DNA from 3 places in the Allobosea sp. GW821-FHT09G06 genome. Region 1 is predicted to be linked to each of the others. Evidence: predicted binding sites of a transcription regulator. Region 1 holds the regulator's gene; each other region holds the start of a gene.

Region 1 (5,055 bases):
CTCTCGGCCTCGATCCTCGATCCCGGCTCGACCATCGCCTCGCGCATCGCCAACGAGTTCAACGAGGCGATGGGCCTGCAGCTCAACGCGCTGATCGCGCTCGGCTGCATCCTGTTCTTCGTCACCTTCGTCGTCCTCGTCATCGCGCGGCTGCTGGTCGCCCGCGTCAAGCGCTACTGAGGCTCAACCCCATGACCATGACGACCACACCTCGCGAACTGCCTCACCAGCCCTGGGGGCGCGTGCGTCAGTCGCGCCGTACCGCCGACCGGTTGATGAAGGTGATCGCCACCGGCTTCACCTTCACCGCCATCTTCGTTCTGTTCTGGATCCTCGGCATGCTCGTGGTGAAGGGCATCGGCGGCCTCTCGGTCGCGACCTTCACGGCGGTCACGCCCGGCCCCGGCACGGAAGGCGGCGGCATCGCCAACGCCATCGTCGGCTCCTTCGTGCTGACCTTCCTCGGCATCGCCATCGCCACGCCGATCGGCGTGCTCGCCGGGACCTGGCTCGCCGAATACGGTCGCAGCTCGAAGCTCGCCAACCTCATCCGCTTCATCAACGACATCCTGCTCTCGGCGCCGTCGATCCTGATCGGCCTGTTCGTCTACGTCATCCTGGTCGAGCCGTTCCGCGGCTATTCCGGCTGGGCCGGCGGCGTCGCGCTCGGCATTATCGCGATCCCGGTGATCGTGCGCACCACCGAGGACATGCTGAACCTCGTTCCCGGCCCGCTGCGTGAGGCGGGTGCGGCGCTCGGCGCGCCGCCTTCCGTCGTCATCACCTCGGTGACCTGGCGCGCGGCCAAGGCCGGCATGGTCACCGGTATCCTGCTGGCGCTCGCCCGCATCGCCGGCGAGACCGCGCCGCTGCTCTTCACCGCGCTCAACAACAATTTCTGGTTCTCGCCGACGCTGGTCGGCGGCGTCTCCAACCTGCCGGTGACGATCTACCAGTTCGCCTCCGCCCCTTACGAGAACTGGCAGCAGCTCGCCTGGGCCGGTTCGCTCATCATTACCGTCTCGATCCTCGTGCTCTCGATCGTTGCCCGGCGTATCGTCGCCGGCAGCAAGTGAGCCTGAAACCAACCCGGTCGCGACCGACCTTGAGGACCTAAGTCGATGCTTTCGACCCTTGAACTCTCCCCCCAGTCGCTCGATGCCGAGGCGCCCGTCCGGATCGCGGTGAAGAACCTCGATTTCTACTACGGCGAGCACAAGGCGCTGAAGAACATCAATCTCGACTTCCGCGATCGCCACGTCACGGCGCTGATCGGCCCGTCGGGCTGCGGCAAGTCGACCCTGCTGCGGATCTTCAACCGAATCTACTCGCTCTATCCGGAGCAGCGCGCGGAAGGGCAGATCATGCTCGACGGCCGCAACATCATCTCGAACGACGTCGACGTGAACGAGTTGCGCTCGCGCGTCGGCATGGTGTTCCAGAAGCCGACGCCGTTCCCGATGTCGATCTACGACAACGTCGCCTTCGGCATCCGCCTCTACGAGAAGCCGCCGAAGTCGGAGCTCGACGACCGCGTCGAGGGCGCCCTGCGCCGCGCCGCGCTTTGGGACGAGGTCAAGGACAAGCTGAAGAGCTCCGGCATGGGCCTCTCCGGCGGCCAGCAGCAGCGCCTGTGCATCGCGCGCACCATCGCGCAGAAGCCGGAAGTGATCCTGTTCGACGAGCCGACCTCGGCGCTCGACCCGATCTCGACCGGCAAGATCGAGGACCTGCTGGAGCAGCTGAAGAGCGATTTCACCATCGCCATCGTCACGCACAACATGCAGCAGGCGGCGCGCATCTCGCAGTACACGGCCTTCATGTATCTAGGCGAGGTCATCGAGTTCGCGCCGACCAACACGATCTTCATGAATCCCGCCAAGAAGCAGACCCAGGACTACGTCACCGGCCGTTTCGGCTAAGCGGCGACGAGGAGGACACCCCTATGACCGACCACATCGTCCGCTCCTACGACACCGACCTTGAAGGCATCCGCCGCAGCCTCGCCGAAATGGGCGGCATGGCCGAGCGCATGCTGGGCGATTCCACGGTGGCGCTCGTTCGCCGCGATACCGCGCTCGCCCAGAAGATCATCTCGGCCGACCAGCGCCTCGACAATCTCCAGCGCGAGGTCGAGGAGAAGGCCGTGCTCACCATCGCCCGGCGCCAGCCGCTGGCGCAGGACCTGCGCGAGCTGATCTCGGCGATCCGCCTCGCCTCCGACATCGAGCGGGTCGGCGATCTCGCCAAGAACATCGCCAAGCGCGCCGTCGCGATCGCCGGGCAGTTCCAGCCGCCGCATCGCGCGGTGGTCGGCCTCGAGCATATCAGCCGCCTCGTGCAGGCCCAGCTCAAGGACGTGCTCGACGCCTATGCCGCGACCAACGAGCAGAAGGCGCTCGAGGTCTGGAAGCGCGATGACGAGATCGACGCGCTCTACACCTCGCTGTTCCGCGAACTCCTGACCTATATGATGGAGGATCCGCGCAACATCACCTTCTGCACGCATCTCCTGTTCTGCGCCAAGAACATCGAGCGCATCGGCGACCACACCACCAATATCGCCGAGACCATCCATTACCTCGTCACCGGCGATTCCCTCGATGCGAACCGCCCCAAGCTCGACACGACCAATATCGAGGTCGAAGCGGTGACGGGAAACTGAGGTCAAAGCCGACATGGCCGCACGCATCCTGATCGTCGAGGACGAGGAGCCGCTCACCCTGCTGCTGCGCTACAACCTCGAAGCCGAGGGCTTCGAGGTCGATAGCGTCGCGCGCGGGGACGATGCGGAATTGCATCTTCGCGATCACACGCCCGATCTCGTCCTGCTCGACTGGATGCTGCCGGGCCTGTCCGGCATCGAGCTTTGCCGGCGCCTGCGCTCGCGCCGCGACACCGAGCGCGTGCCGATCATCATGCTGACGGCGCGCGGCGAGGAGACCGAGCGCGTGCGTGGCCTTGCGACCGGCGCCGACGATTACGTCGTGAAGCCGTTCTCGCTGCCGGAGCTGATCGCGCGCATCCAGGCGCTGTTGCGCAGGGCGAAGCCCGGCCATGTCGCGGGGCTGCTGGCGGCCGGCGATCTCGAACTCGACCGCACGACGCGGCGCGTCCGCCGCGCGGGCAGCGAACTCCATCTCGGCCCGACCGAGTTCCGCCTGCTGGAATTCCTGATGCAGGCGCCGGGCCGGGTCTATTCCCGTGCCCAGCTGCTCGATGCCGTCTGGGGCCGCGACGTCTATATCGACGAGCGCACGGTCGATGTTCATGTCGGGCGGCTGCGCAAGGCGATCACGCCGGGCGATGCGAAGGATCCGCTGCGCACGGTGCGCGGTGCCGGCTATGCCTTCGACGAGACCTTCGCGCGCGGCGGTGCCGCGTAAGCCTCAGGCGTCGGGGCCGCCCTCGATATCGCCGGCCCATGCCAGCGCCTTGTCATAGTCCTCGGGCTTGAAGGCGCGGACCTTGACGAAGGGGATCGCCGGATCGAGCAGATCGATGAAGCCGGCGAGCCAGCCCTTGTTCGTGATCACCGCCTCTTTCGGAAAGCGCCTGAGTTCCCAGAGCTTGCCGATGCTGTAGCGCGCGTCCTTCCAGGCGGCGGTGAGCGTCAGGTCGGTAAAGTCGGAGAGATCGACAAGCACGCCGATCTTCTCGTGGCGAGCGAGCTTCGTGTCGATATCGGCCATGATCGCGTCGACATCCTCCCCGGTCAGCGTCTGCATCAGACGATAGGCTGCGACATGATCCGGCGCGGGCAGAATGGTCAGCATGGCTCCTCCTTGCCAACGACAACGCACGGAGGAAGAGGAGGTTTCGCCAGCCGGTCAGGCGGGTTGGACAGGTGCTCGCGTGGCGGCGTCGAACTGGGCGGCTTCTGATTTCAGCCAGGCGATGAAGGCGTCGAGCCCGGGGCGCGGCGGCTGGTCGAGCGGGCGCGTCAGCCAGCAGCCGATCGCGCTGGTGAAGCCGAGGCCCAGCGGATTGACCAGCGCACCCGAAGCCAGCTCGTCGGCGACATAGCAGCGTGGCGCCAGCGCGAAGCCCAAGCCGGCGACGGCGGCGCTGGTGATCACCGAATAATAGCCGTAGCGCACGGTGTGCTCGGGCACCGCGCCGCGCAGGTCATGCGCCTCGGTGAACTCGGCCCAGAAGGTCGGCATCTGGTAATGCTGGAGCAGGGTCGCCTTCTGGATGTCGGCGGCGCGGCGGAAGCCGCCCATGCGCTCGATCAGGCTGGGCGCGGCGACCAGCGCGACATCGCGGCCGAAGAGATAATGCGCCTCCTTGCCGGGCCAGGGCTCGACCCCATGGGCGATCTCGATATCCGGCTCCTCGGTCTCGCTCTCGCTGACATAGTTGGTGAACTGCACGTCGACGCCGGGATGGGCCTCGGCAAACGCAGGGAAGCGCGCCATCAGCCAGCGCTCACCGGCGATCGCGACCATATGCAGGCGGATCGGCCGGGCGATGGCGTTGCGCTCCACCAGACGCCGCGCGCCGCGCTCCATCTGCTCCAGCGCAGCCTCGGCATAGGGCAGGTAGATCGCGCCGGCCTCGGTGAGCTTGAGTCCGAGCGGGCTGCGGTCGAACAGCACGGCGCCGAGATGGTGCTCCAGCGAAAGGATCTGCTTGGAGACCGCGCTCTGGGTCAGGTTGACCGACTGGGCGGCACGCGCGGTCGAGCCCAGCCTCGCGACGGTGGCGAAGGCCCTGAGCGCGGTCGATGACGGAGGGGGCCGGCCGGCCGCCATGGGGTATTCCTTTTTGGACTATCGTGGCGGAGATCGTTTCGTTTGCCGGTGTCTCGGTCAAGAGGCCATTCTTCCCGCAGGGGAGAACGACATCATGAACCAGACGACCCGTCTCTGGGGCGGCCGCTTCCGCAAGCAGCCGGACCCGCGCCTGATGAAGCTGTCGAGTGCGGCCGGCGAGCATGCCCGGCTGGTGCCGCAGGATGTTGCGGGCGGCAAGGCCCATGCGGCCGAGCTCGGGCGCGCCGGCCTGCTGACGGCCCAGGAATTCGAGACCATCCTGGCTGCGCTCGACGGG
Region 2 (5,055 bases), on a different contig from region 1:
TCAGCGATGGCCCGATCACGTTGAACTTGACCGAGGCCACGGTCAGGAAGCGCGGCAGCAGCGTATCGGTGTTGAGACTGAGCAGGGTCAGGATATCGATGATGTAGGCCGAGCTCAGCCCGGTCGCGATTTGCAGCACGCCGAGCGCGAGGATCACGAAACCGGCGGCGATGACCGCGTCGCGGAAGCGCATCCGGCCGCTGAGCGTGGCATAGCCGACGAGCAGCGTGCCGGAGACCGCGCCGGTGATCTTGGTCAGGAACAGCGCCAGCATCAGCACGGCGACGAGCGCGATCCTGAAGCCGCGCCGCTCGGCGAAGATCAGGGTCGCGATCAGCAGATAGAGCAGCAGCGCGACATGGCGGTTGTAGAAGCCGTAGCCGTCGAAGCCGGGCGACGGATAGAGCGCATGCAGGTTGATCGGGAAGGTTGCGAACAGCAGGAAGGGCAGGACGAGCGCCAGGGCCTGCGGGCGCGAGCGCCGCGAGACCTCGCCTGCGAGCAGGGCGAGCACCGGCAGCATGATCGGCAGCAGCGCCCAGTTGATCAGCAGCATCGGCTGGGCGTTGGTGAAGATGATGTCGAGAGCCGCGGCCATATAGAAGCCGAGCGGGCCGATCGGCGCGAAGAAATCGATGGTCGGGACCTGGCCGAGCTCGATGCGCTGGATCGCGTCGAGATAGACGACGGTGTCCCAGGCGTTCGGGCCCAGCGGCAGGCGCAGCGGCAAGATCAGGCCGGCGATGGCTACCAGCGCGAACGCCACGATCCAGGCGAGGGGTGAACCGGCTATCCTTGCCATCGCGCCCTTGCCGCTCACACTCTTGGTGCCGACCTGGGAGTTCTGCCTCCCGATCTCGCTCATCGCCACGCCGAACCCTCCTGGTCCAGCCCGCTCTCTGGCAGAAAATTCTTACCATCCGCCTGACAAAACCGCTGCTTCTTGCGGTTTTCGGTCAAGAAAGCCGGCAGGAACCGCGCGGCGTTCAGCGTTGGCTATCGCCTCACAGCAGCCCGTGCCTGGCGAGATGGCGCATCAGATGCGAGGCGCCATAGGTCCAGGGCGCGCAGGCGTCGGTGCGCTTCATCCGGTTGACGAGGCTGCCGAGCTCGGGCGCGGCGATGGTGACGATGTCCCCGTATTTATGGGTGAAGCCGCCGCCCGGTGCGTCGCGATCCTTAATCGGCGCGAACATGGTGCCGAGATAGAGCGCGGCCCCGTCCGGATACTGGTGATGCGGGCCGATCATCTGCGCGGCGAGATCGGCCGGGTCGCGGCTGATCTTCGCGATCGAGGACGAGCCTTCCAGCCGGAAGCCATCCTCCCCCTCGACAGTCAGCGTCACCGTGGTCCGGCGGACATGGTCGAGCGTGAAGCCGGCATCGAACAGGCGGATGAAGGGGCCGACGGCCGCGGAGGCATTGTTGTCCTTGGCCTTGCCGAGCAGCAGGGCCGAGCGGCCCTCGACATCGCGCAGATTGACGTCGTTGCCGAGCGTGGCGCCGACGATGCGTCCGTCGGAGGCGACGATCAGCACGATCTCGGGCTCGGGATTGTTCCAGCTCGAGGCCGGATGCAGCCCGGCATCCGCCCCGGTACCGACCGTCGACATCGGCGGGGCCTTGGTGAAGATTTCGGCGTCCGGCCCGATCCCGACCTCCAGATACTGGCTCCAGGCGCCCTGTTTGATTAGCACGTCCTTGAGATGCATCGCCTCGGGTGAGCCGGGCTTCAGCTTGGAGAGGTCGTCGCCGATGAGCTTGCCGATTTCCTCGCGGATCGTCGCGGCGGCGGCCGGGTTGCCCCGCGCCTTCTCCTCGATCACGCGCTCCAGCATCGAGACCGCGAAGGTGACGCCGGCCGCCTTCACCGCCTGCAGGTCGAGCGGCGAGAGCAGCCAGGGCCGCTTCGGATCGCGGCCATCCACAGGCGTGTTGGCGAGGACCTCCGCGAGTGAGCCGATCGCCTCGCCCTGAGCTGCGCCTAGCGCGGCGGCCGGGTCGGCGCTTTCGCAGAGGTCGCGGCTGGTCGGGAAGCTCCGGGTCACGTCGATGACCTGCCCGTCGCGCAGCGTCACCACGGCCGGCCCGCCGAGATCGGGCCGCCAGACGCGGCCGGCCAGTGCTGCGGCATCGGCATCCCCCGGCAAGGTCGCGGTCACGGCAAGATCGAGGCTGGGCATGGCGGCATCCACGGACGGATTCGGATCGGGAGCCCAGATCAGCCGGTTATGCACAATTGCGCAAGCGAGGAGCCGTCATGCGCCAGCGTAGCCGCTTGACCGCGACGATAGGCGGATTGCACTGACCGTCATCGATTTGTCATTGAAATGTCGCCTGCGCTTCATGCTAGCTTGCGCACCAACGACAAGAACCGCGGCGGCGCTCGCCCGCGGAAGGGAGATATTCCATGAGCATCAAATCGCGCATCCTGATGTCGGTCGCCGCCTTTGCACTCGTCGGCGCCTCGCCGGCCCTGGCGCAGACCGAGATCCAGTGGTGGCACGCGCTGACCGGCGCCAACAACGACGTCGTCGTCAAGCTGTCCGAGGACTTCAACGCCTCGCAGAAGGACTACAAGGTCGTACCCGTCTACAAGGGCTCCTATCCCGACACGCTGAACGCCGGCATCGCCGCTTTCCGCGCTGGCCAGGCGCCGCATATTCTGCAGGTCTTCGAGGTTGGCACCGGCACGATGATGTCGGCCAAGGGCGCGATCAAGCCGGTCCACGAGGTCATGAAGGAAGCCGGCGAGAAGTTCGACCCGACCGCCTATCTGCCCGCGATCACCGGCTACTATTCGACGGCCAAGGGCGACATGCTCTCGATGCCGTTCAACTCCTCGTCGATGGTGATGTGGTACAACAAGGACGCCTTCAAGAAGGCGGGCCTCGACCCCGAGAAGCCGCCGAAGACCTGGCCCGAGACCTTTGCCGCGGCCAAGAAGCTGAAGGCTGCCGGCTACGACAAGTGCGGCGTCTCGAACGCCTGGGCGACCTGGGCCAATATCGAGCAGTTCGGCGCCTGGCATAACGTGCCGCTCTCGACCAAGGTCAACGGCATGGCCGGTTTCGACGCCGTGCTGAACTTCAACAAGAGCCCGGCCTTCCTGAAACACTGGACCAATCTGGTCGAGCTGCAGAAGGACAAGACCTATGATTACTCGGGCCGCACCAACAATGGCGAAGGCCGCTTCACCTCGGGTGAATGCCCGATCTTCCTGACCTCGTCGGGCTTCTTCGGCAACGTCAAGGCGAACGCCAAGTTCGACTGGGGCAATGCCGCGATGCCGTATTATCCCGACGTGCAGGGCGCCCCGCAGAACTCGATCATCGGCGGCGCTTCGCTCTGGGTCATGGGCGGCAAGAAGGCCGACGAGTACAAGGGCGTCGCCAAGTTCTTCACCTTCCTCTCGAATGTCGATCGTCAGGTGAAGCTGCACACCGAGTCGGGCTACCTGCCGATCACCAAGGCGGCCTATGAGAAGGTCAAGGCGTCCGGCTTCTACAAGGACAAGCCCTATCTCGAGACCCCGATCCTGGAGCTGACCAACAAGGCTCCGACCGACAACTCGAAGGGCCTGCGTTACGGCAGCCTCGTCCAGATCCGCGACATCTGGTCGGAGGAGCTGGAAGCGGCGCTGAACGGCCAGAAGTCGCCGCAGGCGGCGCTGGACGCGGCGGCCGATCGCGGCAACCAGATGCTGCGCCAGTTCGAGCGCACCGCGGCCCGCTAAGCGCTTAGCTCTTGCAAACCTAAGGCCATCCCGGACACTCTCCGTCCGGGATGGCCGTCTCGTTCCAGGGAAGCCGATGCAGAAGAACGCATACTTCAAGGGGCTCACGATCCCCTTCCTGCTGCTTCTGCCGCAGCTCGCCATCACCGTCGTGTTCTTCTACTGGCCGGCGACCCAGGCGGTCTGGCAGAGCTTCCTGCTGGAGGATGCCTTCGGCACCTCGACGGAATTCGTCTGGTTCGAGAACTACCAGATGCTCTTCGCCGACCCCGGCTATCTCAAGGCCTTCATCAACACGATCATCTTCTCGACCTTCGTCTGCGTGTTCTCGCTCTCGATCGCGCTGCTCTTCGCGGTGATGGCGGACCGGCAGCTTCGCGGCGGCGAAATCTACAAGACCCTGCTGATCTGGCCTTATGCGGTGGCCCCCGCCATCGCCGGCGTGCTCTGGATCTTCATGTTCGATCCCTCGCTCGGCATGCTCGCGCGCGGCCTCCAGTCGCTGGGCATCCCGTGGAACCCGCGCCTCAACGGCAACCACGCCATGCTGCTGGTCATCCTGGCTGCGACCTGGAAGCAGATCAGCTACAACTTCCTGTTCTTCCTCGCCGGCCTGCAATCGATCCCCAAGAGCGTGATCGAGGCGGCGGTGATCGACGGCGCCCGGCCGATGCGCCGCTTCTGGACCATCGTCTTCCCGCTGCTCTCGCCGACGACCTTCTTCCTGCTCGTCGTCAACATCGTCTATGTCTTCTTCGACACCTTCGGCATCATCGACACCGTCACCGGCGGCGGCCCCTCGGGCGCGACCGAGACGCTGGTCTACAAGGTCTTCTCCGACGGCAAGGGCGGCTCCAATCTCGGCGGTTCGGCGGCGCAGTCGGTGCTGCTGCTGATCATGGTGATCGGGCTCACCGCGGTGCAGTTCCGCTTCATCGAGCGCAAGGTCAGCTACTGATGGCGTGGCCGGCCGGTGCCATCGTCGTTGCGCTTCTCGGCCTCCTGCTGCTGCCGACGACGGCTGCCGCGCAGGGGCGCCGGATCGACGCCTGGTCCGGCATCGTGCTGAATTGCGGGCCGGCCACGACGCTGGCTTGGGCCGAGCGCATCTGCAGCCAGCTGATCGGTGAAATGCGCAGGCAGGCCGAGCAGGCCAAGGTCCCCTTCGTCGCCGTCCCCGTCTTCGCCGACGACGCGGCGCTGGATCGGCGGGCCTCGGACGAGGGGCTGGACATGTTCCGGCTCCTGCATGTCCGCTTCGACATCTCGCCGCCGACCGGCAGCCTGAAGAGCCGTGATCTCACGCTCGTGCTGCGCTC
Region 3 (5,055 bases), 600 kb from region 1:
CGCATAGGAGATCACGATCCGGTCGAAGCCGGCATGACCGAACAGCTCTTGGGGATCGAAGCCGGTGGCATCCGCCTGCGCGAGCTTGATCCGACGCTCCAGCCCGGCCTTCGCCACCGAGTTTTGCGCCGTCGCCAGCATTGCGCTGGAGACGTCGAGCCCATGGCAGGCGCAATCCGGATAGCGCTGCGCGATCCGGATCAGGTTGCGCCCGGTGCCGCAGCCGATCTCCAGCACGCTCCCGCCCTTCGGCGGCTGCAAACCGTCGATGAGCTGGTCGCGGCCGAGCAGATAGAACTTCCGGCTGGCATCGTAGATATGGCGCTGGTGCCAGTAGATCCGGTCCATCAGCCCCGCGGCTGAGCCGCCCGCCGGCGCCTCGGCGGCGCTCACCGCGCCGGCCCCTTCAGGACATAGAGGTGGAAGCCGCCATAAATCGCCGAGCGATCCTGCCGGCAGAGTTCGCGGCTCTTCTCCTCCTCGTAATGCCACTGGTCGAGGATCGCGGCCGGCACTCTCCCCGGGAGCAAGCGCTCGTCGGCCGCCGTGCGGAAGATCACCCGCGCGCCCGGCCGGGCCGTGCGCGTAACCTGCGACCACAAGGCCGTGAGATCGGCGTCGTTCATCCAGTCCTGCGCATCGAGCAGCACATAGGCGTCGCAGCTCTCGGCCGGCTGGTCTTCGAGGAAGGCCGTGACCGCACTCTGGCGATAGGAGACGCCGGGAGCGCGCTCCTTCACCGCCGCGAAATGCTGCTTCTGGAGATAGGGCGGGAAGGCCGCGTCCGGTCCCTCGCCATAGCGCCGACCGAAAGCCTGCTGGGCGAAGTAATTGTCCTTCAGGTCGAAATCGCAGGCGAGGCGCTCGAGCCTGAGCTTCAGCGCGCCCAAGATGCCGTCCTCGCCATCGGCGGCCAGCGCCTTGTACTGCGCCGGCGGGATGCCGAGCCCGTAGAGCGAGGCCGGCTGGCGCACCAGCCAGCGCACCAGCTTGCGCTCGAAGACCGGCGCCAGATGCCTGTCGTAAAGCGCGCGCTGCTCCGCCATGTCCCGCGCTGCCAGCATCGCCTTGGGATTGCCGCCGAGCAATCGCGCCAGCACATGGCCGGTGCCGATGAAGCGGCCGAGCAGGCCGTAGCGGTGGAATCCCCGAGCGAAGAGATTGATCCGGCGCCGCCCGTTCAGCCCCCGCCCCTCCCAGTATCCGCGCGAGACCGCATCGAGATGATCAGCGATCTCGCGATCGTAGAGCGCGACATTGGCGCGATCCCTCGCCCGGCCGAAGAAGCGCAGGAAATCCTCCTGCCTCTCCATCCGTGCCAGCGCCGCGAGCTTCAATCGGCCGAGCGCGATATGGGTAGCGTTGAGATCGACCGCGCTGACCCGGATCGGCGCCGCGGTGAGATAGGACAGGATGTTGCAGGAGCCGGAGGCGATCGCCACGACATGGTCGCCGGCCTTGAGCTCAAGCGCCGCCATGTCGACGACCGGGTCTTCCCAGATCTGCGGATAGACCAGCCCCGAGAAGGCGCGTGCGAACAGCCATTCCAGCATGCCGGCCTTGGAGAGCGTCTTGCTGCGGCGGACCGCTTGCCCGAGGCCCGAGCTCGTCATGCGGCGGGCCGCGCGTGCCGTTTGCGTCGCCTGTTCCGTCACCGGTTTTCCTCCCTTTGCGGGTGGCCGGGCTGCTAGAGGAGTCGCGTGACGGTCAGGTGACGATGCTGCGGGGATTGCCACGGCATCGTGAAACGACGGCAGGTCAGCGGGGCTGAAATCTTGCGCGCGAAGCCCCATATTGGCGGCTCGAAAGCCGATGAGGCGCTCCCGCCAGGAAGGAGATCGCAATGGGTCTGATGAGCATGTTCGGAGCTGAGAAGAAGCAGGACGAGAGCTTCCCCTTCCAGCTAACGGACGCCGAATGGCGCGCGCGCCTGACGCCGGAGCAATATCGCATCCTGCGCGGCCACGGCACCGAGCGGGCCGGCTCCTGCGCACTCAACTACGAGAAGCGCGCCGGCACCTTCTCCTGTGCCGGCTGCGACCAGAAGCTGTTCAAGTCCGGCAAGAAATTCGAGAGCGGCACCGGCTGGCCGAGCTTCGACCAGCCGCTTGAGGGCTCTGTCGGCACCACCGAGGATCGCAGCTACGGCATGCTCCGCGTCGAGGTCCACTGCGCCAATTGCGGCGGCCATCTCGGCCACGTCTTCCCGGACGGCCCGCCGCCGACCGCCCTGCGCTACTGCATCAACGGCGAGGCGATGACGTTCGAGCCGGAAGCGGCGTGAGGCACACGCGTCATGCGCGGGCTTGACCCGAGCATCTCGTGACGGAAAAGCGATGCAGAGATGCCCGGGTCAAGCCCGGGCATGACGTTTCAGATAGCGGGTACCGCCCGCCGCGCCAATGCTGCCGCATCGACCGCTGGCGGCAGGTCGCCGAACTGCCCCGACCAGCCATCACCAAGCCGCGTGGCAATGAACGCATCTGCCACGACGTTCGGCGCGAAGCGCAGCAGCAGCGAGCCCTGCAGCAGCAGCGCCAGCCGTTCCGTCAATCGCCTTGCCTGCCCCTCGTTGCGCATCAGTTCCGGCAACTCCGCCTCCAGCCGCTTCAGCGCCGCATCATAGCGCCGGTCCGCGCCCGCAGCCGCCATCAGCTCGGCCCGCAGCACATCGACCACCTCCTCCTCGCGCGCCAGCGAACGCAGTACATCGAGGCAGATGACATTGCCCGAGCCTTCCCAGATCGCGTTGAGCGGCGCCTCCCTGTAGAGCCGCGCGATCGGATTCTCCTCGATGAAGCCGTTGCCGCCATGGCATTCCAGCGCCTCGGTGACCACGGCTGGCGCCCGCCGCGTGATCCAGTATTTCGCGATCGGCGCCCCGACCCGCGCCAGCAGTCGCTCGCTTTCCGACACCTCCTGCCGGTCGAGCGCAGCGAAGAGCCGAAAGGCGAGCCAGGCGGCCGCCTCCGCCTCGATAGCGATATCGGCCAGCACGTTCTGCATGATCGGCTGGTCGATCAGTGCCTTCTGGAAGGCGCGGCGATGCTGGACATGATGCGCGGCGAGCGACACCGCCATCCGCATCAGCCCTGACGAGGCCGCCGCGATATCGAGCCGCGAATTGTGGTTCATCGACAGGCCCGTGCGGATGCCCCGGCCCGGCTCGCCGATGAGATGGCCGATGCCCCCCCTGAACTCGACCTCGGAAGAGGCATTCGAACGGTTGCCGACCTTGTCCTTGAGCCGCTGGATCGCGACACCGTTGCGCGAACCATCCGGCAGCCAGCCCGGCACGACGAAGCAGGAAATGCCCTCACCTGTCCGCGCCAGCGTCAGGAAAACGTCGGAATGCGGCACCGAGAAGAACCATTTCCGTCCGTGCAGCGAGAATGTGCCGTCGCGATTATCCTCGGCCACCGTCTGGGTCTGACGCAGGTCGGAGCCGCCTTGCGTCTCCGTCATCGCCGTTCCGACGGTCGCCCCGGTCTTGAGATGCGCCGGCCCCTGTCGCCGATCGTAGCGATTTGAGGTGACGAGAGAGCCCCACTGCTCCCAAAGCAGAGGGTCCTGCTTCAGCACCGGCGCGGCGGCATAAGTCATGCTGATCGGACAGCAGATGCCGCTCTCGGCGCCATACCAGAGATATTGCAAGGCGGCGCGGGCGACCTGCGCACCGGGCTCCGGCCGGTTCCAGGCGAGCGCATGCGTCTCCTGCCCGATCGCGAGCTCCATCAATTCGTGCCAGGCCGGATGGAAGGCGATCTCGTCGATGCGATTGCCGAAACGGTCGAAGGCGCGAAGCTCTGGCGTATAGCGATTGGCGAGATAAGCCAGCTCCTGCACCCGCGCCGAGCCGACGGTCCGCCCTGCCTCATGCAGCCGCTCGCGCGCCCAGTCCGCACCGAAGGCCGAGACGATGCCGGGCAGCACCGGATCGGCGGCAAAGGCATCATACTCTGCCAGCGCCGGCACCTGATTTGTGATCGGCTCGCCGTGCGATCGCTGCGCCATCGCCCTACCTTCCAGCTCTGCGAACAATCCCTGCCGTTAACCACCAGACTATGCCGGTCTCCGCCGTTTGCGAATCCGCCCGATTGCTGCCCCGGTTCCTGCTGCACATCGTCCCGCGCGCCACGATCGGCGCGCGACGACGGAGACCCAACGTGCGACGCGCCCTTCCGAATATGTTGCTGATCGCCCTCATCGCCGGCTTCGGCGTGTCCGCCGCTCCGGCGCACGCCCAGCCCCAACCGGTTCCGAAGGTTCAGCCGGGCGAAGGCCGCCCTTATGAAATCGTCGACAGCGAAGTCTGGGACGTGCCCGATCCGGTCTCGCGCCGCGGCTATCAGGTCTTCGTCGCCTTGCCGCCCTCCTATGCGAAGGAGCCGCAGCGACGTTACCCGGTGCTCTACGTCACGGACGCCGACTATGCCTTCCCGATCCTGCGCCAGATCAGCCGCCGCCTGAACCTCGAAGGACCCAAGGTTGAGGAATTCATCCTGGTCGGGCTGTCCTATGCCAAGGGCGAAGATGGCGCTGTCAGCCGCCGGCGCGACTACACGCCAACGCCGAACGGGCCGAGCACCGCACCGGCTGGCACGGTTCACGGCGAGGGGCCGGCGTACCAAACCTATCTGCGCGATCAGGTGAAGCCGTTCATCGCCGCCCGCTATCGGACCGATCCCGCCAGAGCGCTCTTTCTCGGCCACTCCTACGGCTCCCTGCTGGGCGCGCAGATCCTGTTCACCGAGCCCGGCCTGTTCAGCGGCTATATCCTCGGCAGCCCCTCGCTCTGGTACGACAAGCGCCATGCTCTGGGACTGGAAGCGCGCTATGCCGCCGGGAACAGCGACCTGCCGGCCAAGGTCTATCTCTATGTCGGCGCCTATGAGGCACAACGCAAAGGCGACCGGCGCTACAGCCAGACGGTCGACATGGTCGCCGACAACCGGGCGCTGGAGGCGGCGTTGCGCAGCCGGAAGTATCCAAATCTGACTCTGAAGTCGGTCGTCTTCGACGATGAGGATCACCTCACCGTCGCACCGCGCGGCT

The links. The regulator PhoB, encoded in region 1, activates phosphate uptake and scavenging genes when phosphate is short. The targets are predictions, from matches to a motif close to TGTCATNNANCTGTCAT.
Region 2: a site for PhoB is predicted at 2,310-2,326, ahead of ugpB (sn-glycerol-3-phosphate ABC transporter substrate-binding protein UgpB). Genes of this name have one in related genera too.
Region 3: a site for PhoB is predicted at 1,701-1,717, ahead of AC07NY_RS08260 (BtaA family protein). Genes of this name have one in related genera too.

What each region holds. Positions count from the first base shown of each region.
Region 1 covers NZ_JBWKOI010000001.1:1,074,589-1,079,643, forward strand. The annotation lists gene pstC (phosphate ABC transporter permease subunit PstC) at 1-180, shown strand, start outside; gene pstA (phosphate ABC transporter permease PstA) at 192-1,076, shown strand; gene pstB (phosphate ABC transporter ATP-binding protein PstB) at 1,122-1,922, shown strand; gene phoU (phosphate signaling complex protein PhoU) at 1,946-2,665, shown strand; gene phoB (phosphate regulon transcriptional regulator PhoB) at 2,679-3,386, shown strand; gene AC07NY_RS05165 (SpoIIAA family protein) at 3,390-3,776, opposite strand; gene AC07NY_RS05170 (LysR family transcriptional regulator) at 3,831-4,757, opposite strand; gene argH (argininosuccinate lyase) at 4,852-5,055, shown strand, end outside.
Region 2 covers NZ_JBWKOI010000005.1:160,140-165,194, reverse strand. The annotation lists gene AC07NY_RS22265 (hypothetical protein) at 1-865, opposite strand, end outside; gene AC07NY_RS22260 (fumarylacetoacetate hydrolase family protein) at 1,005-2,183, opposite strand; gene ugpB (sn-glycerol-3-phosphate ABC transporter substrate-binding protein UgpB) at 2,411-3,736, shown strand; gene ugpA (sn-glycerol-3-phosphate ABC transporter permease UgpA) at 3,813-4,694, shown strand; gene AC07NY_RS22245 (hypothetical protein) at 4,694-5,055, shown strand, end outside.
Region 3 covers NZ_JBWKOI010000001.1:1,678,789-1,683,843, reverse strand. The annotation lists gene AC07NY_RS08265 (class I SAM-dependent methyltransferase) at 1-393, opposite strand, end outside; gene AC07NY_RS08260 (BtaA family protein) at 390-1,613, opposite strand; gene msrB (peptide-methionine (R)-S-oxide reductase MsrB) at 1,853-2,284, shown strand; gene AC07NY_RS08250 (acyl-CoA dehydrogenase family protein) at 2,374-4,014, opposite strand; gene AC07NY_RS08245 (alpha/beta hydrolase) at 4,167-5,055, shown strand, end outside.